Regions from separate parts of the Paenibacillus sp. 22594 genome, predicted to be linked through region 3. Evidence: riboswitches for the same ligand, from Rfam matches in the RefSeq annotation. Region 3 holds a riboswitch; each other region holds the start of a gene.
The links. A riboswitch is a leader RNA that binds a small molecule or an ion and turns the genes downstream of it on or off. The one in region 3 is predicted to bind cyclic di-AMP.

Region 1 (4,195 bases), on a different contig from region 3:
GTTACCCTCTATGCGAAGTGGACGTCATCAAATGCGCAGTTGTCCAGCTTGTCAGTGGATCAGGGGACATTGACACCAGCATTTGCAGCAGCAACTCTGAAATATAACGTGAATGATGTAGCTAATTCCGTTTCAAGCTTCAATCTTTCTTTTACCACAGCGCATTCCCATGCGACGTTTACCGTTTCGGGAGCCGTTTACAGTTCCGTAACCGGCAATATGTATACGTATAGAGCCAACAACTTACAGGTGGGCGCGAACCTGATTCAGATTAGCGTAATGGCCCCAGACGGGACTGGCAATACTTATATGGTAACTGTGAATCGGGAAGATGTATCCAGGCAACCATCACAGGGTGGTCCGCCGGCGGATAGTATAACGCCAACAGTGACACCTGGACCTACGAAACCAGCGGTTGATGTATTCAATAGCGGCATTATTAATGTAATAAACTTAGTTAATGCTTTCGAGTCCAAGGTAGAGGAAGCTAAGAAATCTAATGTTAAGGTTGAACTTGCTGATACGAAAGGGCACTGGGCCGAAAAAACTATCGATACTTTCGTAAAGCTCCATGTGATTGAAGGTTACAACGATGGTACGTTCAAGCCAGATGGTGAGATCACGCGCGCTGAATTTGCAGTGATTCTGAGTCGGGTATTCGATATCAAAAGCGGCAACAATACTGGTGTTGCATTTAAGGACGTTGGCAATCACTGGGCGAAAGGCGCAATCGAGAAGCTTGCAGAGGCAGGGGTTATCAGCGGCTACGAGGATGTTACGTTCAAGCCAGATAAAACAATCACCCGCGAGGAAATGGTTGTCCTTTTGTCCCGCATCTTAAACCTTAACAACGTATCGAAGGACACCACCAAAGGCAATTTCAATGACCTGAGGGGTTCCTATGCAGCAAACGAGATCAAAGCTGAAGCACAAGCTGGTATCATAAACGGCAAAGCAGATGGGAAATTTGATGCTAAGAGCAACGCCACACGCGCAGAAGCTCTACAGATCATCCTGAATGCGCTGAAGCTCAACCCGCAATTGAAGACGCTGTTGGATTCACTTAACTAATGCCGGTTCTCTGAGAAAAAGGGACAAGTGTAATTTGGGGCTGTTGATAAAAGGGGCTGTCCCAAAAGTGGTTTTTCTTGGCGGAAGGCAGTTCTCTTCATTCTTAAAACCACAAAAAGTGAGCAGAGCAGCGATTCTCCTGTTATTGAGGGATCGCTGCTCTGTTTTTTTTGGTCATGGGTGGCTTGCTTTAACAGATTATGGGCAAGCCTGTCTCTGGTATCGTTGTCGTTCCCCGCTTAAACAGCGGAGAGGACGGACTGATTGTGGAAAAGTGGCAGCGGTCGCCTTTGTTTCCGGATTTTTTGACCCGGCTACTGCCGACACCGTAAGCACCTAAGGTTTATAGTGCGTGCGGCCTTGGCTTTGGACGATTGGGACAGCTTGCGAGAAATGGAGCAAACGCGAGCAAATCATCGGCCGCTTAAGGGCGAAACCAAAGAATGCGCCTTCATTCGCGGAGGGAAGGCGTTTTTGGCTTCTTTTGTCATCCGGGGCGTTTTACAATAAATGGCCACAGGCGTAAGATTCAAATCAACAACCGAATGTAAATTAACTGTTCTCATATGGCTGAATTCCGTAATTGGGAACGGGGGAACCAATGATATATGGGGTGAATCCTTGCCGCGTGCTGAATAGGCGCTATGGCAGGGTAGGGCAATCTCGCTGCCCGAATCCGTCAGCTAACCCCGTAAGCCTCGAAGAGAGAGGATGAGCGCCATGATCGATTAACCGACCACGGAGAGCCCTGCCGCTTCTGTGGTCTTTTTGCTGCGTGTGCAGGAAGGAAAAGCAGTCTGTACAAGGGACTAAAAATCTCATAACAACGATAATTAGATAGGTTAAGCGTTGTTTTAAATGCCCTATTTAAAATGCCCTATTTAAAATGCTTCAAAGGGGGGATTCTTATCGTTACTGTATTTATTGTGTGCTTCTGGGTTGGACTAATACTCCTCCTCAGCGGCGGATTTCATGGGCATGGCCTGGCGGGTCATCTGCATGCGGGCGGCGGCGATGCTGGTGGTCCGGGCTTTGTGCCCATACTCCCTCTGATGGTGTTTGTCACAGTCTGGGGCGGTACAGGTTACGTGCTTTCCCGGTTCAGCGAAATGAGGATGCTCGCAGTGGTGCTGATTTGTACCGTGCTCGCTCTACTTCTGGGATGTGTGATGTATGCGGTGCTGGCCCGGGTGATGACCCGGTATGACAGCAGCATGAATGAAAGGGATTATGAGCAGGTAGGGCAGCTCGGGTACATCAGTATACCTGCAGCAGATGGAGCGGTCGGGGAAATGAAATATGTACTGCACGGAACCATGCGCTCCATTGGAGTAAGAGCAGAATCCGGCCAACTGCTCTCCAAAGGCGACAGGGTGATTATTTTGAAGGTGGATAAAGGAATGGCGGTAGTCACCCTCTTCGAGAGGGAAATCGGACAATTATAAATCACGGGGGAGAGTCGAACATAATGGTTATTCTTTATTTAATCTCGGCAATTGTTGTTGTTATCCTGCTGGCTTTGTTCAGTATCGTGAACGCTTATAAAAAGGTTCCGCCCAATCAGGCGATGATCGTCTACGGCCTTGGCGGAAAAAGAGTGGTCCAGGGCGGCGGGACATTCGTCATCCCCGGCTTCCAGAACAATAAGACCATCTCCATGATGCTGATGAGCTTCGACGTCATCCCGGCGCAGGCGATGTTCTCTAAGCAAGGCATCAAGCTCAACCTGGAGGCGGTGGCTCAGATTAAGATAAAAAGCGATCCTACTGCTATTCTGACTGCCAGTGAGCAGTTTATCGACCGGCCGGAAGAAGACCGCGAGACGATTATCCTGCATTCGGTGGAAGGCCATTTGCGCGGCTTAATCGGACAATTAACGGTGGAATCCATTCTAAAGACTCCTGACGAAATCAACAGCAAGATGCGGGAGACCTGCTCGGAAGACCTCGACAAGATGGGGCTTGAGGTAGTCAGCTTCACCATTAAGAAAATTACGGACGACAAAGGGTATATCGACAATATGGGGGTTCCGGAAATTGAGCGCATCCGCCGGGATGCCAGCATCGCCAAGGCGGAAGCGGAACGCGACATTCAGATCAAGCAAGCCGAGGCGGAGAAAGAATCCTCCATTGCCAAAGCTAATGCGCATCAAGCCACCATTGAAGCGGGAACTGCCGCCCGCGCCAAGGAATCTCAGTTCGAGAAGGAATTGAATATTAAGCAGGCGGACTTTAAGCTGGAGACCGAAGTGAAGAAAGCGCAGGCGGATCTTGCGTACGAATTGCAGCAGAACAAAATCAAACAGTCGCTGGTTACCGAGCAGGTCAAGATCACGCAGATGGAAGCGGAGGCAAACCGGACCGTCCGGGAAATCGAAGTTGAGCTGAGACAGAAGGAGCTGGAGGCAACGGTGATCAAGCCTGCTGAGGCGGAGAACCAGGCTACGATTATGAGAGCGGAAGCCGCCAAGCAGCGGCAGATTCTTGAGGCGGAAGCAGAGGCGGCCACCATGACCAAACGGGGGCTGGCAACAGCGGAAGCAGAGCTGGCGAAGGGGAGAGCTAACGCAGAAATTGTTCAATTGGCCGGAGCGGCGGAAGCAGGGGCGCTGGAGAAGAAAGCCGAAGCGTACAAACAGTTCACGCAAGCCGCGCTTACAGTAGAATTCCTGAAAGTGCTGCCGGAGCTGGCTGAAAAAATCGCTTCCCCGCTCGCCAAGGTTGATAAGATTACAGTGATTTCACAGGATGGAGCTTCATCCGGGGTGAATAAAATCACAGGTGATATCGCTAAAATCATGGCCCAGGTTCCTGAACTGACTCAGTCGCTTACCGGCATGAATTTTACAGAGGCGCTCAGCGGGCTGCTTGGCCGGAATAAAGAGCAGTAATTCTATAGCGTTATACCATACTATAATACTTCCTACTCGTAAAACAGCGGGGGTGTCCCACTTAGGGGACATCCCTTATTTTGCTGCTCCCGAGAGCGTTACCACTCCACAATGTACTATCTCTTCTATGACAGTTATACTAAAACTACTATGTGATTTAGGATGAATAATTGGTGAATAAAGGGAGGATACATGATGATTAGAGCCACACAAGACAATGAATATGTTGAATTG
Region 2 (4,195 bases), on a different contig from region 3:
TCCCAAAATGTACAGACTGCTGTTAAGCGGAATTCTGGATTATAAGCTATTGCTGAAACTGGCACCCTACATTCTGGCTTGGCTGCTATATCTGTTCTTCATCCGAAAAGTACTGCTGTACATGCAGTTCGGTTATACGGGTGGCACAGGTACTCTCTCTTCTCTCTTGGTGTGCCTGAAGGTGATCCTTCCTTCTGTGGGATTATCCCTTGTGATGGGAGCAGGGGGTCTGGTAATGATGCTTGCTTGCGGAGCGGCATCAATCTTATGGCCGGGGATGCCAGCACTTCTGCTACGGCAGTTCTCTCCACTTCCCACTACACTCTTCAAAATGTGGGGAATCGCCGCTCAATACCACCTTTGGTCCAGTAAATCATTCCCACAATAATTAAGCCGCTCAACCGGCATAATAAAAGAGTCACTGCTCCTTGAGGGGGCGGGACTCTTTTTTGGATTACAAAGTGAATAAGAGTATTTGCAAAACTGTAAATCCTCTGGTACAATGATGCCTGTACTACTAGTAACAAATTTGTAATCTTTAAAATGCAGCACATTCAAACACGTTAACATTCCAGAGCATTTACAAATTGTCGGCACGTCGCTCTTCTGGTGCATAAAACGCCAAATTCCCTGCACCGGGAAGCGGGGGAACCATATTTTGGGTGAATTGATCTCGCTTTAGAGGGGTCATAGGGGAACCTTCTACCGAATCCTTAAGCTAACCTCGCAGGCCTTGGAAGGAGTACATCTTTTGAGAAGTCAGAATTTTAAGAAGAAATGTACCGCAGCAGCACTTGGACTAGTGATGGTATTCACAATCGGAGCTGGCAGCGCTTTCGCCGATTCCAAGATGGACACCGTTATCGCAAAAACCATCGGAACCACCTATAAGTTCGGGGGCACTAGCACAAACGGTTTCGATTGCTCCGGCTTTACCTCGTATGTTTTTAAAAGTATCGGACTTACCCTGCCACGCACATCCAAGGCTCAATTCAGCGTTGGTACTTCCGTATCACGGAACAACTTGCGTTCAGGTGACCTGGTATTCTTCAATACTTTTGGTTCGGGAGTTTCCCATGTCGGCATTTATGTCGGAGGCGGTAAATTCGCACAATCTTCCAGCTCACGCGGCGTAACTGTAACTTCGCTGAGTCAAGCCTACTGGGCCAACCGCTACGTTGGCGCTAAACGAGTGATGAGCACTACAGCTTACAAAACTGTTGCCTACGATTAATTGAAGCTTTATCCCCTCACCATTACACCTCTAACAACTAAATGTAACTTATACAAGCCCGGAGCTGATTATTGCCGTAATCATTTTCCGGGTTTTCCCTTTTCCTTATTCTCCCTTTTACACGCTTTTTAGAGCTTTGAAACACCTTTTTGATAAATATTCCAGGCGGATCTTCCATGCAGCTAACTTATAGCGTAAAGAATCAGCGTAAATCAAGCCTTTTCCTCTTAAAAGGCTCAAAAAATATGTATTAATATGCTTTAAGTGATTGCCAAGTGCTTCTGTCTTTGTTACAATTATCGCAGTGAGTTGATAGTAACATTTTTGTAATTATTCAAACCTGATTTACAAAGGTTTTGTCATTGTTTTAATCCGTAAGCTAAATCTAATCAATCGTCGTGCCGAGTTCCTTAATCATTAGGGAAACGGGGGAACCGATTTTGGGTGAATTGACCTCCTATTTACAGAGGGGTCATAGGGGACCTTCAACCGAACCCTTAAGCTAACCTCGTAGGCATTTGGAAGGGGTATTTACTTTTGAAGAAGAAGCTAGCAGCAGCACTACTCAGCTTTTCGATCATTCTTACCATCGGAGCAGGAAGCGCTTTCGCAGACTCTAAAATGGATCAGGTTATCGACAAATCCATCGGAACTAAGTACGTATCAGGCGGAATTTCCACTAACGGTTTTGATTGCTCCGGATTTACCATGTATGTGTTTGATAAGATGGGAATCAACCTTCCTCACCAGTCTGGTTCCCAGTACCAAATGGGTACTGCCGTATCCCGCGATAACATTAGACCGGGAGATCTCGTATTCTTCAATACAAGCGGCAAAGGGGTATCCCATGTCGGGATTTATGTCGGAGAAGGTAAGTTCGCACACGCTTCTTCCAAGCGTGGTGTAACCATCAGCTCGCTGAATGACAGCTACTACGTCAACCGCTACGTTGGCGCCAAACGAATCATGAGCACAGATGCTTATCAAACGGTAGCTTCCGATTCCCAAGATAATGACGACGTGCAATAATCAGTAATTTTGTAACCGAACAGGCTCTTATCCAGGATTTTTGCCGAAATCCTGGAGGGGGCTTGTTTTTTTGTCCAAAGATAAGAATTTATATGTTTCACGCAATAAATTATCCTTATATTTCTCGCTGAAACGGAAACCGTCCTTAAAAGGACGGCGAAGCCGTTTACACTTGCTACAAAAGTTACTTACCCTACTCACTATTTGCAAAACATAAAAAACCGCGATTTTTGGAATTTTTTAAAATATATTGTTTATGCGCCGAAATGGAAATGTTTTGTATATAATTATGATATAACGTTTCGTTCTGAAGGGAGGCGGATGGCGGATGATTAGTTCTCCGGTAACTTTTTACGTTGTCCCCATGGAAGTTAATCACGCTGCAGAAATTTGTGAATGGATCTACAAACCTCCGTACAACATTTATGGCTGGATGTCCTGGGAGCAAATGCAGGCTTTGGACGTTGAGTTCGGCGATCCCCGGCTGCGGAGTGAGCAATACGTCTCGGTGGTGAACAGTCAAGGGATTCTCTGTGGCTTCGCACAGCTATTCCCTATGGAAGGTGTAGTTCGGCTAGGAATTGGTATGCGGCCTGATCTATGCGGGCAAGGCATGGGTCATCTGTTCATGAACGCCATCGTCAAGGCAGCCCTGGCACGATATCCGGAGCGCGAGATAGATCTGGAGGTGCTTACTTGGAACCAGAGAGCCATTCGTGCTTATCAAAAAAGTGGTTTTACGATTACGGATACTTATGAACGCCGGACTCCGACGGGCGACAAGCCATTTTATTGCATGGTCTATGACAAATAGCACAAACCATTCATTTTTTTGTCATAAACGCTATGATAACGCTTTACCTTCTTGTATAATGTAGGAAGCAGCTTACATGGAGGGGACGGATGCAGATGCAGAAATGGATCATGAGCGGTTTGTTTTTTGCCGCCTGTGCCTTTGCGGTAATCTTAATGTTCACCTTGCCCGGCAAAGCCGAAGTCGCCGAGGAGAACAAACCAACGATGCCGGAAGTGCAGATGGATGCGGCAAGCGCCGAGGCCACAGTAAAGAAGGCTAATTGCATCACCTGCCATGGTGACCAGCTTCAGGGCGGTGTAGGCCCTAGCCTCCAGCAGGAAGGCGGCAAGCATGACGCAGAAGAGATTTTCACCATTGTCACCAAAGGCCGCGGACAGATGCCTTCTTTCAAGGATAAGCTGGCGCCTGAAGAGATCGCGAATGTAGCGATGTGGCTTGCGGAGAAGAAATAACCATACTTCTTATCTCATCATATGGAACACAAAATGCCCGTGTACAGATCATATTGATCCTGTACCGGGCATTTTTATATAAGGGTTATGAATTCCCAATCTAAATTGGCCTAAATGGGTAAGAGTCTTAACGGTTCTTCTCAAAAGCCTCATTAAATTCATGGGCCTGCCGGATATCGAGCGCTGTAAGGCCATCCTCACCGATGGCAGACAGACGCAGGACAACGGTTTTGTAATCGACCGTAATATGCGGATGATGCTCGAATGCTTCCGATATCGCTGCAACCTCATCCACAAAAGCAATGCCCTTCATATATTCGCTGAACATGTATTTGCGCACCAGGGTACTCGGTTCCAGCTTCCATCCTTCCAGCTTGCTCACCTGCTCCCGCAGCTCTTCCTCCGTAAATTGCAATGTTCTTCCTCCCTTACTAAATTAACAGCTTAATGCCTTCTCAATGCAATGATACCTGATGCCTTAAACAAAACATCCCTCAGCTTTAAAAGTCCAAGGGATGCGCCAGGATGAAGGCTATTTTTCGGTTTATTGTATTCTCAAACCCTGGCAAATAGTACTCGGCTTCATCAATTTTACCACGCGGCACAGGGTGCGGGCAAACCGGCCGCCTTGGGGAAGGACTTTTATTAGACCAGGAGGACTGA
Region 3 (4,195 bases):
TCAGGTAAAGCACATTAAGCACCGTACATTTATTAAATCCTGTATATGTAAAATCTAATGGGTTCATCGGTTTGACGCTTTCGCCACGTCTCATTAAATGATATTGATTCTCATTCTCTATGTCAATAAAAATATTTTCCTTTTTGGCGTTACCCGCTGTTCTTCACAGATGCTCTGTTAGGTTTTCTAGAGAAATGCCCCACTTTCCATCACAATACTCTACTTTATGAATACTAGTATAAGATGCCGGAAATGCTTTACTGCTTTTGTTCGTCCATTCTAATCCATTCAGAATATGATAGATTATATTTATTACTCCACCATGTGTAACAACGATTACATTTTCAATCGGATTGGTGCTTAATTGTTCTTCACATAATGTTGATAGTATTTCTTTTATGCGGGTTAAAAACTCAACTGGACTTTCTCCGCCAGGATAACGTTCATCCATCCGTAAGCCTGAGAAATACAAACCCGGGTATCGTTCATCCACTATTTCATTGGGCATGCCAGCTATAACACCATTGTTCGTTTCTCTCCAATGACCGCTGCTTTCAACTGGTATTTCCAGTATTCTAGATATCTCATTTGCTGTATCCAACGCCCGTTGTAAATCGCTGCTGATGATACGATGAATATGGAATGTGGATTGGTTTTGCTTAAGATAAAGCCCTAGCTTCTCCGATTGTCTGTACCCCTCAGCTACGAGCCCCCTTTGACTCCATCCGCCACGAAAACCTTCATCATCTTTCCCATGCCTAATAAAATATACGGCCATCTGCATCTCCTCCTTGAATGGTTCTGAATATTCCTAATCATACCATAATAAAAAAGCTGCTCCCGAAGTATACGGAAACAGCCCTGCTGATGAAGTTCATCTATTTATTTGTGCAAATGATAAGGCACTGTCGCTATTACGATATCTTTTTGATTCATCAGATAAGAACGGATGAACAAGCTGGTCTGATTATGCAGAACCGCCTGCCACCAATGCTTGGTAACAAACTGTGGAATTAGGACTGTAATATGATCGGTTGAAGCGGTCTTCCACTCGACTGTTTCAATAAATTTGACCAGTGGGCGCAGAATGCTGCGGTAGCGGGAACGTAGAACAATCAAGCGCACTCCCGGATCCCATTCCTCCCACTTCTGTTCCATCTTGTTAATTTCTTCTTCATCGAACCCAACATAGACGGCCACCACATTATCCGTTAAGGACTTGGCATAGCTGATCGAATGCAGTACAGCTCGTGTCACACCCGAGACAGGAACAACCACGGTGCTTCCTTTGATGCAGGGTTTATCCGTTGCAGGACAAATACGCAGCTGATCGGCAGTATTGAGGTAATGGCTGTGTATACGGTGGAACACGAACATTACAACGGGCAGGAAGATAAAAGCCATCCAGACACTGGAGAACTTCGTAATAATGAAGATCAGAGTAATCGTCAGAGTAGTTAGCATCCCCACCGTATTCACGGTAAATTTATTCTGCCAGCCTTTAGGTTTGGTTTTATACCAGTGCACCATCATCCCAAGCTGGGACAGCGTAAACGGAATAAATACACCCACCGCGTACAAAGGAATCAGACTTTCAGTATTTCCATGAAAAGCAGCCACAAGCACGGCCGATAATACACCTAGAAAGATAATACCATTCGAGAAGCCCAGGCGGTCACCACGGACCATAAATGCATGGGGTAAGTACTTGTCTTTGGCGAACATAAACGCCAGCAGCGGGAAAGCGGAATAAGCTGTATTGGCAGCCAGAAACAGAATTACAGCTGTAATCCCTTGAATGAAAAAGTACAAACCGCCACGTCCAAAAGTGGATTCAGCAATTTGGGATACAACCGTAGCTTTTGCATCCGGTGTAATTCCGTACCAGTAGGCAAGCAGTGTAATTCCGGTAAACATACTTCCCAGGATAATTCCCATCAACATCAAAGTCTTGGCTGCATTTTTCTCCGCAGGCGCCTTGAAGTTTGGAATGGCGTTCGATACAGCCTCTACCCCTGTCAGAGCCGAACAGCCGGAGCTGAAAGCCTTAAGCAGTAAAAACAAACTTACATTCGATACCGCTGCCCCTATCTCAGGAACATTAGCATGGGCTCCGCCAGTAGCATATTTGAATACCCCCGCAATGATCAACACGAAGATGGAAACCACGAATAAATACACGGGAATTGCAATGAAAGATGCAGATTCCGTAACGCCCCGCAGATTGACAATAGTCAAGAGCAGAATAACGGTTACGGCGATTAACACACTATGATTATGAAGATTTGGAAAAGCGGATGTGATCGCATCCGTACCCGCCGACGCACTAACCGCAACGGTCAGAATATAATCTACCAGGAGCGATCCGCCAGCAAGGAGTCCGGTAGGAACCCCAAGGTTGCTCTTGGCTACGATATAAGCGCCTCCGCCCTGCGGATAAGCAAAAATGGTCTGACGATAGGATAAAATCAAAATAGCCAGCAAGCCCAATACGGCTAATGCGATTGGCAATGAGTACCAGATAGCGGTGAACCCTGCGGCCACCAAGACAATCAGGATTTGTTCCGTTCCGTAGGCTACAGACGAGAGCGCATCAGAAGACAGGACAGCCAGCGCTTTTACCTTGGATAACTTTTCATGATCGAGTTCGTTCGACTTCATCGGACGCCCGATCAATAGTCGTTTTACCTTGCTTACCATTGTAGTAACAGTTCCTCTCTTTGCTTACGTTGAAACGGTAGTACCGTGCGCTGTTTTCATAGGTGGATTTCATAAATGCAGGCACAAAAATAAGCATACGGAAATGATCCGCATGCTTATAGCATCGTCATTATCCCACCATTGCTTACGAGGTTAGCTGGCGGATTCGGGCTGTGGTAGCCCTACGGTTTCGGTCCTAAAGACCGCTTCCCGATTCACCCCTTCGGCACTAAGGCCAATGTTGGTTCCCCCGTTTTTCCATACGGAAAATTCAGCGCATATTCAACTTCTCACAAGGTCTAATGATAGTCTACAATGCGTCTTCCGTAAAGCGGTGAAAAAAATGAAAAAAGAATGAAAAAACATCCAATTTACGCAAAACCAAGATAAGAGATAATGCGATCTTTCATTCTCTGCGATTATCCCGTCATCACGTGTTTTTTCAGGGTTTTGAACCCGATTTGTGTCTGAAATTTCAGGAATGATTTGTGCTCTAAATTCTGCAGTGGTTTTGCCTACTCTACTGTGTCCTCTTTACGTCCGGTCCAGAGCAAAATCGTGATTAGAGCAAAGGCGATCAGTGCAAGCAATGGAATCGTAATGAACCCGAAATAATTCAGATAATCTTTATTGCAGGGTACACCAATCGTACACGGGAGCACCTTGCTGAGTGCGGGAATCTTCTGCTCGGCATAATGATAAATAGAAATGCTGCCCCCAATAAGGCTTAATGGAAGTACATAGGGAATAATTTTTTTGTCATTCCGGTATGTAGCTACTCCCAGGAGAATCAGCTGCGGATACATGAAGATACGCTGGAACCAGCATAGCTTGCAAGGCTCGTACTTCAGTACCTCGCTTAGATACAAGCTTCCCGCTACAGCAATAACGGACACAAACCAGGCCAGATAGAGACAGTGACGTCTGCAGAACGTAGAGAATTTCATCACTCGGCCTTCACTGCTTCGGAAGCGGACTTAATCTGTTCCTTAATGGCTTCCATGTTGAATGGCTCATCTACTTTGTGTCCATTGATAAATACAGTAGGCGTGGAAGTTACTCCTGAAGCCTTAGCAAGACTGGTATCACTTTGCAGCTCACTCATATAGGTCTTCTCCTTGATATCCTTACGCAACAGATCCAAATCGATAGGCAACTTTTCTTTCTCTGCCAGGCTCACCAGAAAATCCTCTGTAGCCCATTCGGCGTTTTCATCCCCTTGATTGGCATAAATCGCATCGTAAAACGTCCAGAAAGCATCACTGTTCTGATGGTATACAGACAGGGCTGCCAGGGAAGCTGTCTCGGAATCCGGACCGATAAAGGCCATATTCACGAAATATATAGCAGCCTTATCCTGATTCACATATTCCTGAGCCAGCTGTGGCTTGATGACACCTGCAAAATTGGAGCACGCCGGACATTTGAAATCACCGAATTCAACGATTTTAACGGGAGCATCCGCTTTACCTAGTCTTGGCAGTTCGCTGTAATT

Region 1: it holds a riboswitch for cyclic di-AMP, as region 3 does, so the genes downstream of both, ACTJKB_RS25865 (hypothetical protein) here and ACTJKB_RS01470 (APC family permease) in region 3, are expected to answer to the same signal.
Region 2: it holds a riboswitch for cyclic di-AMP, as region 3 does, so the genes downstream of both, ACTJKB_RS29875 (C40 family peptidase) here and ACTJKB_RS01470 (APC family permease) in region 3, are expected to answer to the same signal.

What each region holds. Positions count from the first base shown of each region.
Region 1 covers NZ_JBQENA010000010.1:166,155-170,349, forward strand. Annotated here, with positions in the region: gene ACTJKB_RS25855 (InlB B-repeat-containing protein) at 1-1,071, shown strand, start outside; gene ACTJKB_RS25860 (hypothetical protein) at 1,272-1,403, shown strand; cyclic di-AMP (ydaO/yuaA leader) riboswitch at 1,630-1,784, shown strand; gene ACTJKB_RS25865 (hypothetical protein) at 1,944-2,516, shown strand; gene ACTJKB_RS25870 (flotillin family protein) at 2,540-3,961, shown strand; gene ACTJKB_RS25875 (GH36-type glycosyl hydrolase domain-containing protein) at 4,157-4,195, shown strand, end outside.
Region 2 covers NZ_JBQENA010000018.1:15,131-19,325, reverse strand. Annotated here, with positions in the region: gene ACTJKB_RS29885 (hypothetical protein) at 1-388, shown strand, start outside; cyclic di-AMP (ydaO/yuaA leader) riboswitch at 610-748, shown strand; gene ACTJKB_RS29880 (C40 family peptidase) at 806-1,234, shown strand; cyclic di-AMP (ydaO/yuaA leader) riboswitch at 1,624-1,766, shown strand; gene ACTJKB_RS29875 (C40 family peptidase) at 1,772-2,263, shown strand; gene ACTJKB_RS29870 (GNAT family N-acetyltransferase) at 2,592-3,077, shown strand; gene ACTJKB_RS29865 (c-type cytochrome) at 3,173-3,532, shown strand; gene ACTJKB_RS29860 (4a-hydroxytetrahydrobiopterin dehydratase) at 3,660-3,947, opposite strand; gene ACTJKB_RS29855 (hypothetical protein) at 4,178-4,195, opposite strand, start outside.
Region 3 covers NZ_JBQENA010000001.1:353,969-358,163, forward strand. Annotated here, with positions in the region: gene ACTJKB_RS01465 (histidine phosphatase family protein) at 164-778, opposite strand; gene ACTJKB_RS01470 (APC family permease) at 883-2,700, opposite strand; cyclic di-AMP (ydaO/yuaA leader) riboswitch at 2,828-2,987, opposite strand; gene ACTJKB_RS01475 (disulfide oxidoreductase) at 3,216-3,647, opposite strand; gene ACTJKB_RS01480 (DsbA family protein) at 3,647-4,195, opposite strand, start outside.